Regions from separate parts of the Paenibacillus sp. FSL R7-0313 genome, predicted to be linked through region 2. Evidence: riboswitches for the same ligand, from Rfam matches in the RefSeq annotation. Region 2 holds a riboswitch; each other region holds the start of a gene.
The links. Region 2 has a riboswitch for thiamine pyrophosphate ahead of NSQ38_RS00460 (ABC transporter ATP-binding protein). Riboswitches for the same ligand answer to the same signal wherever they lie in the genome.
Positions count from the first base shown of each region.

Region 1: another riboswitch for thiamine pyrophosphate. It lies ahead of tenA (thiaminase II); the one in region 2 lies ahead of NSQ38_RS00460 (ABC transporter ATP-binding protein).
Region 3: another riboswitch for thiamine pyrophosphate. It lies ahead of NSQ38_RS02595 (ABC transporter substrate-binding protein); the one in region 2 lies ahead of NSQ38_RS00460 (ABC transporter ATP-binding protein).
Region 4: another riboswitch for thiamine pyrophosphate. It lies ahead of thiC (phosphomethylpyrimidine synthase ThiC); the one in region 2 lies ahead of NSQ38_RS00460 (ABC transporter ATP-binding protein).

Region 1 covers NZ_CP150219.1:4,456,046-4,461,081, reverse strand. Annotated here, with positions in the region: partial or broken gene NSQ38_RS19560 (endo-1,4-beta-xylanase) at 1-780, shown strand, start outside; gene NSQ38_RS19555 (sugar-binding protein) at 799-1,380, shown strand; TPP riboswitch at 1,587-1,684, shown strand; gene tenA (thiaminase II) at 1,801-2,460, shown strand; gene NSQ38_RS19545 (CotH kinase family protein) at 2,586-4,271, shown strand; gene NSQ38_RS19540 (L-dopachrome tautomerase-related protein) at 4,532-5,036, shown strand, end outside.
Region 2 covers NZ_CP150219.1:126,569-131,604, reverse strand. Annotated here, with positions in the region: gene NSQ38_RS00470 (ABC transporter substrate-binding protein) at 1-487, opposite strand, end outside; gene NSQ38_RS00465 (ABC transporter permease) at 650-1,480, opposite strand; gene NSQ38_RS00460 (ABC transporter ATP-binding protein) at 1,470-2,234, opposite strand; TPP riboswitch at 2,394-2,496, opposite strand; gene NSQ38_RS00455 (radical SAM/SPASM domain-containing protein) at 2,679-3,554, shown strand; gene NSQ38_RS00450 (S-layer homology domain-containing protein) at 3,820-5,036, shown strand, end outside.
Region 3 covers NZ_CP150219.1:627,674-632,709, reverse strand. Annotated here, with positions in the region: gene NSQ38_RS02605 (ABC transporter permease) at 1-275, opposite strand, end outside; gene NSQ38_RS02600 (thiamine-binding protein) at 275-565, opposite strand; gene NSQ38_RS02595 (ABC transporter substrate-binding protein) at 791-1,831, opposite strand; TPP riboswitch at 2,053-2,165, opposite strand; gene NSQ38_RS02590 (SIR2 family protein) at 2,273-3,682, shown strand; gene NSQ38_RS02585 (ATP-binding protein) at 3,672-5,036, shown strand, end outside.
Region 4 covers NZ_CP150219.1:384,006-389,041, reverse strand. Annotated here, with positions in the region: gene NSQ38_RS01525 (alpha/beta fold hydrolase) at 63-1,088, opposite strand; gene NSQ38_RS01520 (IclR family transcriptional regulator) at 1,448-2,191, shown strand; TPP riboswitch at 2,341-2,454, shown strand; gene thiC (phosphomethylpyrimidine synthase ThiC) at 2,873-4,657, shown strand.

The sequences.
Region 1 (5,036 bases), 2.6 Mb from region 2:
GAACTTGGATTGGATATTCAGATCACGGAACTGGATGTGGATAGCGGAATTCCATTTGGTGAAGAGATGTCGGATGAAGTTGCGGTGAAACAGGCGTATCGATATAAGGAATTGTTGGATTTGTACCAAAAACACAAAGATCACATTTCTTCAGTTACCTTATGGGGACTTCAAGATGAGAAGTCTTACAACAACCAGGCGATGCTATTTGATTCAGCCCTGAAGGCCAAAAAAGCATACTGGGGACTTGTGGATGAATCCAGCTTACCTGTGTTGACACAGAGAGCCGTCTCACTTTCGGGTAAACCGGATATCAAAAAACAGTCACAAGATCCACTCTGGAACAAAGCGGTGTCTACTCCACTGAAGGGCGACTCTTCGGGATCAGCCAGTTTCCGCACCTTATGGGATCATAGTAACCTGTATATCCTTGTGGATGTTCAGGATGCGAAGGCAGATGTGAATGACAAAGTAGAACTCTTTGTTGATCTCAATAACGGCAAGACCACCTCATATGAAGCAGATGACCGACACGTAATCATTAAGCGGTCAGGCAAAGCTGAGGGCGCGGAGCAGCGTTCATATCGTGTACGTGAGACAAAAACCGGATATTCGGTTGAATTGTCCATTCCATGGGGTGGTATACAAATCGGATCAGAATATGAAGCAGGTTTGGATATCCGTGTGACGGATGGCGCTGCAAGTGGGACACAACCTTATAGTCCACTGTACTGGAATGATCGAACACAATCTCAGGAGCAAGATACAAGCAAATACGGCGTGATTCAACTCGCCCCTATGCCCAAATCTGCACAAGCTATGCAAGGGATTGTTCAGATTGATGGGAAGAAAGAAGCCCTATGGAATAAGGCTGTACCATTTGAAGTAAAAAGGTTGAATGAGACCGAAGGTGCAGAGGCAGTGGCTCGCGCAATGTGGTCAGGGGAGTATCTATATCTGCTGATTGACGTCACTGATCCAAACATCATCACAGATAGCATCAACCCATGGGATCAGGATTCGGTTGAGATTTTCCTGGACGAGAATCACCAGCGGACACCGTATTTTCAATATGATGATGCCCAGTTCAGAATCAGTGCAGACAATGTGGCAACCTTTGCAGGCAGTGCTTCACCCGGACGCCTTGTAAGTGCTGTGAAGAAAACGAATAAAGGATACCTCGTAGAAGCCAGAATCCAGTTGAATTCACTGACGCCAAAGGCTGGAAATGTCCTCGGTTTCGAGCTTCAAATTAACGACAACCAGGGCGGAGGTAAACAGAACGTAGCCAAGTGGAATGATACGACCAATGAGAGCTGGAGAAACACTTCCCAGTACGGAATACTCACTTTTGTCGAAAAAAACAAACTCGGGCATTAAATCGTTTGCAGTAATAGTAATAATAGAAACCATCATAACAGGGGATAAAACTCAACCATTGTTATGATGGTTTTCATCGTTTACATACGTCACCAAAGGTGATGAGGTGGGATACAAACTGCCTTGACTATATTTAACAGCCCTTGATATACTAAATGGATGTTATTTTTTCTTTTATGGGAACAAGAAAGTAATCAACTACATACAACCGTTTGCGAGGGAGCCTTAACCGGCTGAGAGGGTGTTAAACCGACCTTACCTGATTTGGATCATGCCAACGTAGGGATGCAACGATGAAACGCTGTACTTGGGTAGCTCATGCGAACCCCCTTGTTTTAGTGTATTTGTCTGCGAAACATCCTATGGATGTTTCGTTTTTTTGTTTTTAAATACATACATTATGAATTGGAGGAACACATATTGACTATTTCAGAGAGACTACACCAGGCAGCACAGCCTGTATGGAAGGAATGTCTTGAGCATCCCTTTGTTAAAGGGATCGGGGATGGTTCTTTACAGGTTGAACAATTTCGTTATTATTTGCTGCAAGACTACTTGTACCTGTTCGATTATGCCCGCGTATTTGCACTAGGTATCGTCAAGTCGCACGACCCCAAATTGATGCAGTTTTTTAGTAAAAACGTAGATAACATCCTGAATGGTGAAATGAAAATTCATCGTTCTTATATGGAGCGTTTAGGAATTACAGAGGATCATGTTTTTCAGGTAAAACCTGCACTGAAAAATGCAGCCTATACAAACTATATGCTCTCAGTTTCCCATGCGGGCGGTATAGCAGAAGTACTTGTATCGATTCTGGCCTGCTCATGGAGCTATGCAGAGATTGGTCAAGTTCTTGCCCAAAAGCCAGGTGCAGCTGATCATCCTTTTTATGGAGAGTGGATCACAGGATATGCTTCCTCTGAATACAACAGCAGCAATCAATCCCTTGTGGCGTTAACGGATAAGCTATTAGAAGGCTGTAGCGAGGAAACGTACCAACGAATGGAAGATATTTTCGTGATGTGCAGTCGCTTCGAGCTTGATTTTTGGGAGATGTCATGGAGGCTGGAGCCTTAAGTTCACTGGTCGTTCATTCAATTAGAGAGTACCATATGACGCCACTCATTCAGATTCATTTAAGAATTGCCATCTATGATGAATTACATATAAAAAGATTCAACAACAATCATGAGGTGATGGCAATGAGTATATACAAATGGCCTAAATTTATCGGTGTAGCGGTGTTATGTACTGCAATGCTGACGGCATGCAGCTCGACTAATCAAGGAAGTGTGGACTCGGAAAGCAATTCGACTGAAACAGAACAAACGAATACGGATAATCAGAGTAAAACGGAGAATACTGCGCAGACAGTAGGGTATGCCGATCAAATCAACAAAACTGAGGTTATGTCCATTTCGATTGATGTGGATGAAACGGCATGGAAAGAGATGCTGGATAATGCAAATGAGGAGCAGTACATCTCAGCTAATATTACGATTAACGGAACAACGATTGAAAACGTCGGAATTCGTCCAAAGGGTAACTCCAGCCTTCGGCAAGTTGCTAGCGATGATACAACGGATCGATATAGTTTCAAAATCAAATTTGATGAGTATGTTAAGGATCAAACTTGGATGGGGTTGGACAAGCTCGTTGTGAACAACATGATTAGCGACAATAGTTATATGAAGGAATACTTGAGTTATGACATCATGAGTTATATTGGCGTAGATGCACCTTTATTCGCATTCTCCAATATTAGTGTAGATGGAGAGACTTGGGGTTTGTATCTGGCTGTTGAAGACATTGACAGCGGATATCTCGCTCGAGCCAAGAATGATGAGGGTGAACTTTACAAGCCGAACAATGATGACAACATGGGGGCAGGAGGAATGGGAGGGCCAGATGGCAATCCTTTTGCACAAGGGTATGGAGATATGCAGCCTCCTACTGAAGGTATGGCGCCACCGGATGGTGCAAGTCCGCCGAATATGAACAGCGGGACAGGGGAAGATGGAGCGAATACACTACCGGAAGCAGGTATGAAGGGTAACCGTGGTCCAGGTGGTATGGATGGAAGCGGCAATGGTGTTTCATTGGTGTATACCGATGACAAATCATCCAGTTACTCCGCCATCTTCGACAATGCTGAGACCAAAACAACAGAGGAAGATTATCAGCGTGTCACTGAATCGCTCAAAAACTTGAGCACAGGTACCGAACTGGAGAAATATGTGGATGTGGACGAAGTTCTGAGATATTTTGCAGCCCACACGGTCGTTGTCAATATGGACAGTTACACGTCCAACATGGGACATAACTATTATCTGTATGAAAACGATGGACAGATCAGCATGTTGCCCTGGGACTACAACATGGCCTTCGGTGGATTTCAAGCTGGTTCTGCCTCCGATGTCGTGAATCTGGCGATTGATACGCCGGTATCAGGGGTCAGCCTGGACGAACGTCCAATTTTAGGAAAGCTCCTTGAGGTGCCGGAGTATAAGGCCAAGTATCATGAATATTTGCAGGAGATCGTAGATGGATACTTCGCAGACGGAAAATATGAAGAAAAAGTGCAAAGCCTGAACAACATGATCTCAGAATATGTGAAGCAAGACCCTACAGCGTTTATTACGTATGATAAGTACGAGGAAGCTGTTACAGAATTGACCAAACTTGGCACGCTGCGTGCAGAAAGTATACAAGGGCAACTGGACGGAGATATCCCTTCCACGACCGAGAAACAAAAAGAGGACTCGGATTCACTGATTGATGCTTCTTCGGTTGACCTGTCCAAACTGGGTGAAAATAATACGCGAGGAGGCATGGGAGGTCGCGGTCGTGAAGCTGCAGAGAGTAATCAGTCTCAGGATGGAAAATAAGTGACTTACGTAAAGCGAACAGATAATCAAGATGAGTTCAGCGATCAGCAAAAGATCGTACATTGAAGTAGACGGATAGCCTGAAATTTAATAAAACCAATGCGTACCGACATTTTGTCGTTCGCATTGGTTTTTTGTTCCTTGGACATTTTCAAAAACACGTAGAAAAAGACGATTAAGGGCCAGGTATTAGAAAAAGTCTGGAACATATTATAGGTAATATCTATTCAAATATGTTAAGGAGGATATCATAAAAACCTATGTTACCTATGGAAAAGTATTTCGGTAAGTTGGAACTCGTTCATTCCTTTTACGGGGCTATGCCTACAGGCGTTAGTGTATCCGAAACCGGGCGTATCTTTATTTGTTTTCCAAAATGGGGAGATGACGTTAGATTTACGGTAGCGGAAATTGTTGAGGGTCCGATGCAACCTTATCCTAATGTAGAAACGAATATGATCAACCCATTAAATATCAAAATGTCCTTCATCAGTGTCCAAAGTGTTGTTGCAGACGGAAGGGGAACCTTGTGGGTACTGGACACGGCTGCACCAAATTTTTCTGAGCCTATGAAAGGAGGGGCAAAATTAGTCGCTGTAGATTTAAAAACAAATACAATAAAAAAAGTATATACTTTTGCAGAAGATGTGGTCTTGCCGACAACATATCTGAATGATGTCCGATTTGATTTCCGAGTGGGTAAAGCAGGTTATGCATATATAACGGACTCTTCTTCCAGAGGGCCAGGCGCTATTATCGTTGTAA
Region 2 (5,036 bases):
TCTTTCCTTCAAGGTCTTTGGGTGAGCTCACGTTGCCATTTGCTTCGGTCAACAGATGCACAAGCGGGTGGCGAACAACAGCAGCAATGGAACGTACAGGAATGTTCTCACCACGAGCGAGCAAAATTTGGGGCTGGTAGCTTAGAGCCAGATCAATTTTTCCAGCAGCAACAAGTTTGAGTGAATCATTGGTATCCGCAGGCATCTGAATTTCGACATCGAGACCTTGATCTGCAAAGTATCCTTTTTCTTGAGCAACGTAGATGAAGGAGTGTACTGCATTCGGGTACCAGTCGAGCATAATGGACAGTTTATCTTTGGTGTCAGATGCTGTTTCGGTTGCAGACTTGCCTGTTTGTTGTGCATTGGTTGCAGCGTCTGTTGTTGGCGTGTTTTTGCTGGTATTCGTGGTGCTGCATCCGCTAACGATCAGCAAAAGGCTAATGAGCATGATGGGAAGCAGGGAGTATATACCTTTGTTATTCATAAATGAAGGTCCTCATTTCATCGTTTTGATTTGTAGAAAATGGACAGCAGCATGTTAACGACAACGTGACAGTGAACTGATTGAAGATGCTGCTGAATTTGTGCATAAGGTATGTTCTGAAGATTGTAACTTCTGTATTTACATCTAATTTCTGTCTAAGTATTATCCAACTTTTCTTTTGCCTCCATGTCCATGCCGCCGTATGCTAAACCGTTTCTCCAGCCAGGCAATCAGTACAAACAAAACGATCCCAAGCAGGGATAACAGCACAATAGCGGCAAACATCGCATCCGTGTTCATGTTGCTGGACATGCGGCGGCTGAAGTAGCCGAGACCTTTGCTGCCACCAAGCCATTCGCCAATCGTTGCCCCAACCACGCAGTACACCACGGACATCTTTAACCCCGAGAAAAAAGAGGGAAGTGCCAGCGGAACCTGGAGTTTGCAAAAAATATCCCATTTGCTGGCGCCCATGGTGAGCAGCAGTTCACGCTGCTCCGGATCGCCATGGCGGAGTCCATCGTAGGTACTGACCACAATGGGGAAGAATGCGATTAGGAACACCACGGCGACTTTGCTCCACAACGTGTAACCAAACCACAAGATAAATACGGGAGACAAGGCAATCAGCGGTATGGTCTGACTGATCACGATGAAGGGATAGAAGGCCTTTTCAATCGATCGGTTCATATGCATGCCTGTTGCCAGCGTAATTCCAGTCACTATGGACAAGACAAAACCAACAATAACCTCCATAAAGGTAGCAGGCAGATGGATGGTCAACAGCAGATGACGATGATCAACCAGTGAGCCTATGATGGCCGTGGGTGCAGGAATGATGAAGGAGGGCACCCATCCCATACGCACAATCACTTCCCAGATCGCCAGTAATAAGAACATGAGCACAATAAACAAACCATATTGGGAAAACGACCTCGAGAGCCACTTAAAACACCACGTCCAGACGCTAACCTCAGCTCTATCATTTTGCATGCAATTGTTCCTCCAGTTGTTGCCTCATCTGCACGAGAGCCGGTTCGTAGATCATGTCCGAATGCCTTGGGCGTGGTAAAGGAACCGTTATCTCCCGTAACTGCTGACCTTGCCCTCCTGGAGTTAACAGAATGATACGGTCACTTAACAGCAGGGCTTCCTCGATGTCATGTGTAATGAACAGCACGGTTTGTCCAAAGTCCTTCCACAGCTCCAACAACCAGCGATGCATTTCTCGTTTGGTTAAAGCGTCGAGTGCACCGAAGGGTTCATCCAGCAACATGAGCTGCCCGCCTGTAAGCAAGGTACGCAGCAGTGCCACCCGCTGCCGCATGCCGCCGGATAACTCATCCGGATAGGCCTGCTCATAACCGGACAAGCCGAACCTTGCCAATCCAGCGATGATATCGGCTCGTAGTTTGTCCTTGTCCTGTCGGCCTGGTGCCAGCTCGGCAGGCAGCAGGCAGTTCTCCATGACGGTACGCCAGGATAACAGCAGATCTTTCTGCGGCATATAGGCGACTCGTCCGAGCCGTTGTCCTTGCGGTACATCAGCAATATCGATGGTGCCGCCGGTTGGCTCGTGCAAGCCTGCGAGCAGCTTGAAGAGCGTGCTTTTACCTGATCCGCTGGAGCCAATGAGCGAGACAAATTCTCCTTGTTGAACCTGAAGCGACACATTGGAGAGCACGGGTGAATCTTTTTTTTCGGGAAAAGCGAAGCTAACGTTCTCAATGGTTACATGGTTGCTCATCTGATCCTCACCCCCTTGATGTCAGACTGCTGGAATAACAACGGCATCCTGTACTCTGCAAAAGGAACAAAAAAGACCCACCCATTTCCGGAGAAATGAGTGGGTCTGTAAGTTAAATCCGCAATTTATCTTCACATACATTGAGAAAATTCCGCTTACTAAAAGGCCGCTCCACTTCCCTCCGCTGGTATGATCCAGATCAGGTTCAAAGGGTCCGAATAGTCATATTCGTCTCAGCCGCAAGGCTCCCCTAGTGCAAATGTACAAGATATGCAGTTGTGTGTTCAGCATATATCACTTGAACATGAACTGTAAAGAGGCAGCATGATAACTGAACAATTTACCTCGGCTCATGAACCCGATATAATAGGGATGGCCCGTATAGGCCGGATCACAAAATGCAGGTGGGATTGTTCTCCCTCCTAGGCAGAATGGGGACCCGAGTTGAAAACGTTCAAAAAAGTATATATTGAGATCACGAGTATCTGCAATCTGGCTTGCAGCTTCTGTCCGCAGACGCAGCGTGCCAAAGGATTCATTGACCCTGAAGTCTTCAACAATATACTGGAACAAGTTAAACCACATACCAATCATATTTATCTACATGTCAAAGGCGAACCCTTGTTGCATCCCAAAATAGATCTGTTGCTTGATTCCGCACATGAGAAGGGACTCAAGGTGAACATTACAACCAATGGTACACTCTTGCCCAAGACTCAGCATAAATTGCTTGGCAAACCGGCGCTGCGGCAGATGAATTTCTCCCTGCACAGCTTCGATGGGCATGAAGGTTCAACAGACCGTGACGGATACCTGCGTCATATTTTGTCCTTTGTACACGAGGCCGTTAAGCACAATGTCATCATCTCATTCCGACTGTGGAATCTGACGCAGGATAACTTCACAAATGCTCAGATGAATCGAAATCGGGAGACCCTTGAAGTGTTGGAACGTGAGTTCAATCTGGACTTCCGCATTGAGGAAAAAGTAGTTCCAGGCAGTGGGGTCAAAATTGCCCCGAATGTATATCTGAATCAGGACCATGAGTTCCAGTGGCCAAGTCTGGATGCACCTGAAGATGACGGCAAAGGCTTCTGCCATGCATTGCGTGGTCAGGCAGCTGTGCTTGTAGATGGAACGGTGGTTCCATGCTGTCTCGATGGCGAGGGTGTAATTAACTTGGGTAATGTGCACGAGAAGTCATTCTCGGAGATTATTGAGGGTGAGCGAGCGAACAATCTGGTATATGGTTTCTCCAAGCGGGAAGCTGTGGAAGAGTTGTGTCGAAAGTGCGGTTATCGTCAGAGATTCGGAGCCTAGAATATATAAATTTAGTTAAAAACGAACCTACCGAAAATATTTGTTTCGGTAGGTTCGTTTTGTCTTTATTGCGAAATTATTTAGATAATAAGAATTGAAATCAATTCAGGATAACAACTTTTTTGTAAAATCATAGTCTATTAATCTTGTTTTTATGAATTTGCATGGTATTATTATCCTATTGATTAGGAGGTGAATTAGTTCTAAAGATTCATATATTATTGGATTTACCTACCAGAAGCTTACTGAGGAGTGTGTTTTAGTTTTGAATTCAAAATGGAAAAAGTTTAATCACAAACTATCGTTAATGCTTTCTACGTCGCTGATTGTTTCTATGTTATCTATCAATTTATCTGTATCTGCAGAAGTGGCTACATCTAAAACTTCTTTTACTGACATTGATAATTCGTATTCCAAAACGGAAATAACCAAATTAGTAGAACAAGGAATACTCACAGGATTTACTGATGGGACATTTAAACCTTCCGATTCGGTAACACGAGCTCAATTAGCAAAAATTATGGTCGGTGCGCTTAATTTAAAGCCTGATAATGTCGAAGTAAGTCAATTCAGAGATGTAAAGGAAGATCAATGGTATGCCGGATATGTAGGTGCACTTGTCAAATCTGGAATTGCTCAAGGTACCTCCAAAGATAGCTTTTCGCCTAATAAAAATGTGACAAGAGAAGAGTTGGCTGTATTTTTTGTTAGGGCCTTTGGTTGGGACATTCAAGATGTAACGAGTCAAACATCCAAACCACAACTCTCAGATTTGGGTCAAGTATCTAACTGGGCGAAAGATTCTGTAACACTAGCCTATCAATCTGGTTTTATCAAAGGATTAGTTCAAAAAGATGGAACAGTAAAATTTAATCCATCAGGCGTAGCAGATCGACAGGCGCTAGCGAGACTTGCATATGAGTTTGTGACAAATAAGTCTACATATGATAGTTACATGGCTCCTGCCAAGACAGAGATTGATACTGAAGATTCAAATGAAGCAAAACCTGAAACAGCAAAACCTTCTGAAGGTAACAGTAAGGGAAATAGCGGTAGCAGCTCCGGAGATAAAGGGAACGGAAGTAACAATGGTGGAAATAGTGGAGGAGGGGAACAACCCCCTAGTAATAATCTCTCTGCTCCAGGTACATATACTCTTGGTAATGTAACTGGAAATATAACTATTAGTTCTCAAGGTGTCGTTCTAAAAAATACCAAAATAAATGGTAGGCTGAAGATACTTGAGTCCGTAGGAAACGGTGACGTGACTCTTGATAATGTTAGTGTCACGGGAACAACTGAGATTCAAGGCGGAGGACCAAATAGTATTCATGCAGTGGACTCGGTTCTTGCAACAGTGATTGTTGACAAAGCGGACGGCAGTGTTCGTTTGGTCCTTGAAGGTGGAAGTAATGTTCAGCAGATTGAAATTAGATCTGGTGCAATCGTACAGAATGTCTCCACGGGTGATGTCGGACCGAT
Region 3 (5,036 bases), 500 kb from region 2:
AGGGCTGACTTGAGAAAAGGGACCAAATGCAGCACCATCGCTATCAGTAATCCGACCGCTGTGCCAGCCGCGAATCCAATCAGCGTTAACTGAATGGTTGCGGAAGCGTGTATGCCAAGCCGTTCGGCCTGGGTTGCCGCTTCGCGGGCGATGTCGGACGGTGCAGGCAGCATCCATTTCTCAATATGGAAGAGGGAGACGGCTCCCTGCCATATCGCTATAAAGAGAATAACCGCCACAATGGGCGGCCATACACTTTTGAAATAGGCAGGCATTAGCGATACTTCTCCGTCAGGGTGTCCATGCTGAAGCCGGTAGGGCTATGGGCGATTTTGATCTGGGAGATGATGCTTGGGCTGCCAGCCTCCACGAGTACCTCGTGCATTTTACGGACAACTTCCAGCAGTTCCTCCAGTTCCCCCTCCATCGTGGTGTCGAGCGCGTTCACCTGATATTTCAGGCCGGATTGCTGAATAACTTCAATGGCGCGATCAACGTATGGATAAGAGTTCTCGCCATTTGGCGTTTTCGGAATAACCTGAATGCTAAGTAGTGTGCTTGCCATGAGAGATCACGGCTCCTTTCGAAAATATATAAAATGAACTAATGACGGTTACACTTGCCACTTCGATGACAGAATAACCCTCCAATCGCTGTTATCCCCAGATTTTTTTTGATTCCCTTCTCTAAAGGGAAAATCCGGTGATAAAGGCGACCGCTTCGCTTTTTCACGTTATTTCTGTCCTCTCCGTCCTCGTGTAAATATTAAGTTCGTTTTATATGAGAAATTTTATTGGGGTAAAAAATCGTTCGTATATGCTTTGCTCACATCGATCTGTTCATCCAGCAGTTTTTTGCTAAACATCCAGTCGGTGTAGTTCTGCCACACTTCCTGTTTTTGCTCACCCCAGCGCGGGGCGTCATCTGTGTACTTGGGACTAAGCCACTTCTGGCTTGCCAGGACCAATTCCTTGTCCAGATCCGGTACAGCCTTGATCAGAATGTTCGCTGCGTCTTCGGGATGATCGATCGCATATTGATACCCTTCAGAGGTGGCTTTCAGGAATGCTTTCACCAACTCAGGGTCGTTTTGGATCGTCTGCTCGTTTGTTACGAGGACAGGCGTGTAGTAATCCAATGCATCTGAATAATCCTTCACATATAACATGTCGATTGGTTCCCCGCGAAGTTCGGCTTCAATCCCCGTCCAAGCGTAGAAAATCCATGCGAAATCAATGTCTCGTTTTACTGCGGTGAAAAAGTCGGCATCACCCATGTTAATGTTTTTCACTTTGGATACATCGGCTCCGTCGCCTTCCATAATGGATTGCATCACGGCTTCTTCCACTGGGGAACCCCAACCGCCATAGGTTTTGCCTTCAAAATCTTTCGGTGATTTGATATTCCTATCCGCCGGAGCAGCGAACCCGGATGTATTATGCTGAATAACTGCTGCAATGGAGACGAGAGGCACACCCTGTGTGCGGGCTTGAGTTACACTCTCCTGATAACTTACGCCAAAAGGCACTTCGTTCGATGCAACCATCGTATCTGCGCCACCGGCACCTGGTTGTACAATCTCCATGTTTAAGCCTTCGGCCTTGTAAAAACCTTGATCTACAGCCGTATACAGGCCGGTATGATTCGTATTCGGTGTCCAGTCGAGCACCACTTTAATATCTTTCAGGGCGGCAGTGTCACCTTCGTTACTGCTTTCCGCATTTGTGTTGCTGTTCTGTTCTGCCGGGGCAGCTTCTTTGCCACCACATGCGGCTACAGTCACCATAAGCACGCATAAGAGCAACAATCCCATCGTTTTACGCCATTTCATCTGTGGTTCTCTCCTTCGGTATGTCCGGCCGAGTGGCACGGGGTACTCCTTGGCTTCATATCCAATCATCTTGCATAAATCGACAGATTTATACCAGTTGAGATCTGGATAACGTCACTTTTTTTAGCTCTCTGGCTATATAAAAGAACATTAAAAAAGCGTCCCGTAATCCGGGACGCGTGCAGGCGTTAGAGAGGTGGCGTTCAGCCATAGGGCTGTGCCATTTCGATATACTCCGATTCCTACGCTGGCATGATCCAGATCAGGTCTAAGGGTTAGTATCTTGGTGGGATACACTCTCAGCCGGCCAATTCCGACTCCCCTGGGAAACTATGAAGTTACGGGCATTACTAGGTGTAATTATAGGCCAGCCGGTGGAACGTGTCCAGTCAGGAACTGGATGGGTACACGTATGAACTTATCTAACAGGCCGATATACATATGTATAACAGCCTGTTTGGATGTGTTATTTTCATTAATTATCGTGGCGAATCATATAAGGCAATCTGGCTGAGTGCAAAAGCATCGGATTTTTCGCAAATCTTGTTGTTGGAATATATTGGTGATCAATGTATAATCGAAGTGCATACTATCGAAAAATGTATGAATTTAGATTTTTTTTGTATATTCCCACATCCCCCTGAGCCGATAAGGAGTAAATATATGAGCCAAATAAATGTAGTTCAAGAGATGGATGAACTTAAAAAGGTATTGTCCTATTCAAAAAATATAGGTTTCTTTTTTGGAGCAGGAAGTTCTTGTGCATTTGGGCTACCTAATATTTACAGATTAACAGATTATGTTGAAGAAAGCCTTAATAGTAGCCTTAAGCCACACTTTACAAGTCTTAAATATAGCTTAGCTAGTCTACATGCTGGTAGAAATATTAGTGTAGAAGATATATTAAACTATGTCCGACAAATAAGAGAGATAACAGGGGAAAAAGAAGAAAGAGAATATGATGGAATAAATGGAAGAGTCGCTCAAATGTTAGATGAACAAATATGCAAAAAAATATTTGATATCATTCAAGCTAAAGAGCAAGATGCAGATATTACTGATCTCAGGAAATTTTTCGCATGGCTTGACATTGCGAATAGAAATAGCATTAAAGAAATTTTTACCACTAACTATGATTTATTATTAGAAAAAGCTATGGAAGATAACCGAATTCCATATTTTGACGGATTTGTAGGTTCATACGAGCCATTTTTTTGGCCAGAGAGTATTGAGAAAATAGTAGGTAACAATGATTTGACTTTTAACTGGATAAGATTATGGAAAATACATGGTTCTTTAAACTGGGAGTTTAGAAAAGACAGTTTATCCGACAACTATAAAATTGTTAGAAATGGAAAAGTTGATGTACCAGAAAATGAACTTGTGGTTTACCCTTCAAAGGAAAAATATAATTTATCTCGTAAGCAACCTTTTATTGCATATTTTGATAAATTAAAACACTATTTATTGCAAGGAGAACGTCTCTTTATATTTTCTGGTTATTCTTTTTCAGATCAGCATATCAATGAGATTATTTTCAATGGCTTAAGACAGAATCCTCGGCTATATGCAGTATGTATGTGCTTTTCGGATGAACAAGTTGATTTTATGGAGTCAATTGCCATAACACATTTAAACCTTTGTGTAATGGGTCCAAAAAAAATGATTACTAATGGCAGGCTGTATCAATGGAAATATGATGATAGTATCGGAAATGCCAACGAAAGCAGTTTTTATTGGGACAAACAAGAAGATAAATTCATACTCGGCGATTTTAAAAAATTATCAGCTTTTCTCATTTCTAATTCAGGGAAGAAAAAGAGCATAGAGGAGGCTGTGCATGGAAAATGATATTACTTTTTTAGGGAAAATCATCCGAGTCGATTCAAATATTGTAGAAGTAGAAATTAGTGATAACATCCCATCTTCTAGCCCAATAATAGAAGGCAAGGTATACAAAATTGGTCAAATAGGAACTTTTGTAAAAATGCCTATTGGTAATGTAGTTTCGTATGGAATTGTATCAAGTGTAAGTAATACTCCAAGTAAGATTAATGACAGTGAATTAAAACAAGCAATTGGATCACGATTTCTAACCGTTAACTTAGTTGGAGAAAAGATAGGTAACGGAGATTTTGAAAAGGGGATTGGTCTATATCCAACTATAAATGATGAAGTCCATATTGTAACAGAGTCTGATTTAGTGGACATATACGGAAAGGGAAGTTTGGGTTCCACTCCTATTGGAAAACATTCGTCATCGGATAATTTAGATGTATTTGTTGATGTACATAAACTTGTACTTCGACATGCAGCGATACTAGGTTCAACAGGAAGTGGAAAATCAAATACTACCGCGGGGATGATTAAAAGAATTATCAATGATTATTCAAACTCAAGAATGGTTCTTATAGACCCCCATGGGGAATATGCAACCGCTTTTCCTGAAGCCAAGGTTTTCAAAATCAATGATACACATAACCCACTATATATTCCTTTTTGGCTTATGAATTTTGATGAATTAGCTTATTTTCTTGTAGGAGCAAAACCCACAGACGATCAAAGGCCTGAGTACAGACTACTCAGAGAGTTGGTTGTCCAGTTAAAAAAAGAAAATTATAATTTGAAGGCGGGAAACGTTAATCAAGATTATATTACTGCTGATTCACCGATACCATTTAACTCTAGGAAACTATGGTATGAAATGAATTGGTGGTTAAATGCAAGTTTTTCTTCAACTAAAAAGGATGAGCAATCTAAAGAGGATTCCAAAAAATATCTTAAAACACTGGAAGGTCAAGTAACTGAAGATTTTGGAGACTATGAAAATCTTCAGGGAGCAAAATTCCATTCTCATTTAAATACTGCTCCAAATTCACCTCCATTTAAAAGCCAACATAACGAGTACTACTCCTATGAAAAAAAGCTACTTAGCAGACTGAGAGACAGCAGGTATAACTTTATGTTTCATCCAGGTGATTACAAGGACGCAGATTCTCCAAAGGACCTGCATAACCTGCTTAATGAATGGATTGGTAGTCATCAAAGGCTAACAATTCTGGATTTAAGCAATGTCCCGTTTGAAGTACTGGACATAGCAGTTGGTTTAATAACACGTTTTGTATATGATAGTATGTTTTGGGGACGAAATGAGATTAGTACAGGTAAAAATAGACCTCTGTTTCTTGCCTATGATGAAGCCCAT
Region 4 (5,036 bases), 260 kb from region 2:
TATGATTGCAAAAAAAAAGAGCCCCTGAGGGCTCTGGAAAAAATTCGATGATTGAAATTTGGTTATTCTCCACTATTCGTGTTTTGCACATCGTCACTGCTTGTCTTCGTTACATGACTCAGGAAAGTTGAGACACGGCGCAGATATTCTTTCGGATGCTCCCGGAAAATAAGTTCATGATGCGCGTCCTGTACAATCCATACATCCGAATACGGATTAGTCTGGTTGGCGGCGAGCTGCTCCGCAATTGGATAAGGCGCCTTCTCGTCCTCTGTACCATGGATGAAGAAAATCGGGAACGGATAATCTTCCTTTTTCACTTCCTGATACGGGATCTGTTGCAATCCGGTACCATTCAGAACAGGGAACAACAGATTCATGATCTCGAGTGTGGGCTGACGCGGGAGATCGATCTGGTTATGAATGTTGTGGTACAGCGTATCCGGCTCAAGCAGGAACGTACTGTCCAGAATCATTGCATCCACTTCCTGTGTAATCAGCCCAGTCTGAAGCGCTGTACCGGCACCCATCGAGAAGCCCCAGACAACCAGTTCCTGCGCACCACGTTGCTTGGCGAACTGGATCGCACCGAGCAATTGCTGTGACTCAGCTTTGCCACCTGTGGCTACAGCTTTGTTCACCTGTGAGGCGAAGCCATAATCGAACATGACCACGTTGAACCCAAGTTGATGGGCATAGTGTGCCAGGTCATACATGGGTACCCATGTTTCTTCACGATTGGCACCATAGCCGTGACTGAAAATAATCGTTTTGCTTGCAGCATTGTCAGCAGGTATATACCATCCCTGCATCGTCCGGCTGCCATCTGCTGCCGGGAACGTGATGTCTTCATACTTCATGTTCTTGGCCTGCATTGGATTGGAGAAGACCGGTGCTACAGTAGGATTGGATAATACCCATGCGATATAACCATGCAGTGCGATAAAACAAAACAGTAGAAAAAATACAACGGAGAGCAGCAACGCTACGATAATATGTTTGAACCGAATCAGCCTCGGTGATAGGGAAGAGGGCAGATCGGACACTTTTGTATGCAGCGGGGCTTCGCTCTGGGATGTTGGATACATGAATGCCCCTCCTTTGAAGTTCAGTTGAAGATAACAACGACATGAAAAGAGAATTGCGTTTATTTCAGAGCCTGCTTCAGAGCGATATCTTAATGTAATATATCTTTATCGTATGTTCCAGTATAGTCAAAGTCAATTGATTGAGGGCATTTGTTACGCAATTGTTATATAGTTCTTAAGATATATGGGTAACATTACCTTAGTGTGTAAATTACAGGGGATTAAGTCTTATAAAAAGGAAAAATTTACAGGTTAGCCTATTTTGATTTTGGCTCTTTTTGGTTTACAGATGAGACCGTTTCTCATATAATTTATGTAACCAAGTTTCATGTGATGAAACATGAGGAGGGCATTATGCCATGGAAGATCGCAAGTTAACCGTCCGGGCTGTGGAACGGGCGCTGGATATATTATTATGTTTTACCACACGCAGTGATCTGGGACTCACCGAAATTGCCAGCCAGATCGGCTTGCACAAAAGTACAGTGCACCGTTTGATGGCTACGCTGGAGGATCGAGGGTTCGTGATCCGTGATGCAGCAACAGAGAAGTACCGACTTGGCATCCGAATCTGGGAGCTGTCAGCTCATATGTCCCGCAGTGATGATCCCGCTATTCTGCTGCTGCCTGCGATGGAGCGACTGAGAGATCGATTGGGAGAGACCGTGAGTCTGTACCTGCGTGATGGGAGTGAACGGATACGGATTCAGGCTGTGCAAAGTGATCAGGCGATTCGCCGAGTCGCCCCCGTTGGTGTTAGACTCCCGCTGTCTGTGGGCGCTTCCAGCAAAGTTTTGATGGCGTTTGCCACGGACGAGGATCGTGAAGAACTGATGAACGGCCCGGAATGGCCGGTGTTTATTGATCCCGCGGTGTATTTAGCGCAAATGGGAGATATCCGGGATAACGGATATGCGACGAGTTATGAGGAACGTGAGCCGGGAGCTGCCGCGGTATCTGTACCGATTATGGATCGCAGAGGCAATATTGCAGCTGCGCTCTCGGTCTCAGGGCCTGTCAGCCGACTCTCGCAGGAGACATTGCATGAATACGCACCTGTGTTGAAGGATGCTGCTACGCAGATGGGGCTCATGTTATCCTGATGTTGAGGTGAGGTTTTTTCTCCAATTGAGTTAGTGTTCTGGAATATAAAGGTTGTTTTTATGTTCCGGTTGCGCTACTCTGTAATGGACGGCCCAACGGAGCCAGCTTCATTGAATATGAACGGCGGCTTATGTAAGCCGCAACTTACTAACGTTACTGGGGGAGTCCGAATTGTCCGGACTGAGACGGAATCGCATGAGATTCCGGACCCTTTGCACCTGATCTGGATCATACCAGCGTAGGGAAGTAATCGGCGATATGACCTCAACCACCTCATGATGTGACCCTTGTAGTCTCCGTTAAGGAGCTGATTGAAGGTGCATTATTGGTGATGGACATAAAAGTCGGTTCCTTCGGGGACCGGCTTTTTTATATACAGGGAACGGGCGATATAGCGCGGATTTTATGGGCTTCTTTTTCGATAACCTGCGGAAGTGGGCTTGGATGAGGAGGGAAGTCTTATAGATCGATGATCTGTGGCAGCCTCCGTCTGTTGTGAACTGTACATAAATAATGTCTCCTCTGGTCTGGTGTAGGATCGCTCTTTCTTCTCTGTGCTCTGGATGATTTGGGACAGGTGCGTAAGTGAGCTGATGACGATACCAATGAAACCAAGTGAACGAACACTGAGGAGGAGACAAGCGAACATGAGTACAGGAAACCAAACGGGACAACAAGCGATGGAACAGGAACATAACGGTCAGCAGGTGGGAAAAGAAACAGGAGCGGCCGGACGGGTTCAGCCTTTTCCGGGCAGCCGCAAAGTCTACATTCAGGGCTCACGGCCGGACATTGCTGTACCGGAGCGTGAGATAGCCCTTCATGACACGAATACTCCCCAAGGGGTGGAGCATAACGAACCGCTGCGTGTCTACGATACGAGCGGCCCGATGACCGATCCCGCATTTCATGCGGATATCCGTGCAGGTCTGCCAGCCCTGCGCACCCGATGGATCACAGAGCGCGGCGATGTTGAAGCTTATCAGGGCCGTACGGTTAAACCGGAGGATAACGGACTGAAGCACGGAGGGAAGAGAGCGGGAGCCGAAGAGTACCCTGGATTACGTGGCAGACCGCTGCGGGCACAGCCAGGACGCTGTGTGACCCAGATGCACTACGCGAGGCAAGGAGTCATTACGGCAGAGATGGAGTTTGCCGCCATTCGTGAAGGCGTGGAACCGGAATTTGTGAGGCAGGAGCTGGCGAGTGGACGGGCCATTCTGCCATCCAACATCAATCACCCGGAGAGTGAGCCGATGTTGATCGGTCGTCATTTTCACGTGAAGATCAATGCCAACATAGGTAACTCTGCCGTATCTTCCTCCATTGAGGAAGAGGTCGAGAAGATGACCTGGGCGGTACGATGGGGATCGGATACGGTGATGGATCTGTCCACAGGCAAAAACATTCATACCACCCGGGAATGGATCATCCGTAATTCACCTGTGCCGATTGGTACGGTGCCGCTGTATCAGGCGCTGGAGAAGGTGAATGGCGAAGCGGAAGCGCTGACCTGGGAGTTGTACCGTGACACACTCATAGAGCAGGCAGAGCAGGGCGTGGACTACTTTACGATTCATGCAGGTGTACTGCTGCGTTATATCCCGATGACGGCCAAGCGGATGACAGGCATTGTGTCCCGCGGCGGGTCCATTATGGCAGCATGGTGTCTGGCGCATCATCAGGAGAATTTTTTGTACACCCATTTTGAAGAAATCTGCGAGATTATGAAAAGGTATGATGTGGCGTTTTCGCTGGGAGATGGACTTCGTCCAGGCAGTATCTACGATGCGAATGATGAAGCACAGATGGCGGAACTGGCTACGCTCGGTGAACTGACGCAGATCGCATGGAAGCATGATGTGCAGGTGATGATCGAAGGCCCGGGGCATGTGCCGATGCACAAGATCAAAGAGAATGTGGACTTGCAGATGGAGATATGCCAAGAGGCACCGTTCTATACGCTGGGGCCGCTGACGACCGACATTGCCCCGGGTTACGATCACATCACCTCCGCCATTGGTGCGGCCATGATTGGCTGGTTCGGCACGTCCATGCTCTGTTATGTTACGCCAAAAGAACATTTGGGCCTGCCCAACAAGGATGATGTGCGGGAAGGGGTTATCGCCTACAAGATCGCAGCTCATGCCGCCGATCTAGCGAAAGGCCATCCGCGTGCTCAACGCCGCGATGATGCATTGTCCAAGGCACGCTTCGAGTTCCGCTGGAGGGACCAGTTCAACCTGTCGCTAGACCCTGAACGTGCGCTGTCCTACCATGATGAGACGCTGCCAGCAGAAGGGGCTAAGGAAGCTCATTTTTGCTCCATGTGCGGTCCGAAGTTCTGTAGCATGCGCATTACGCAGGACATTCGTACCTTTGCGGCGGACAAAGGATTGTCCGAGAATGAGGCTGTAGCAGCGGGCATGCAGGAAAAGGCCGAGGAATATCGGACACGTTCCTAGGAGCGGGTACAGCGCAAGCTGGGCAGTCTGACATCGTTTGTAGGTGAGAATACTGCTATTATGTCGTCTGCTTCATCTTACTGATCAGCTTCCTGATACTTTTTATCAGCATTATGGTTGATTGTCTAGCAGATGTTTAATAAAATGAATGTAAGTAAACACCAATAAGAGTAGCCAGGCCAATGGCTACTCCTGCACAGCATTTGCGGTGGGTATTCCTCCGAGTGCAGCAAGTTCAGATGAAGTGACCCGTCAGGCCGTCAACCTGTGGCGGGTCACTTCTTTTTACGATCGATGTATGTCAGGAGCGCAATAATTAACATCGCGAACACGATTACGTCGTTAAAAGAGAAGTTCATAGGATCACCTCCCACTGGAG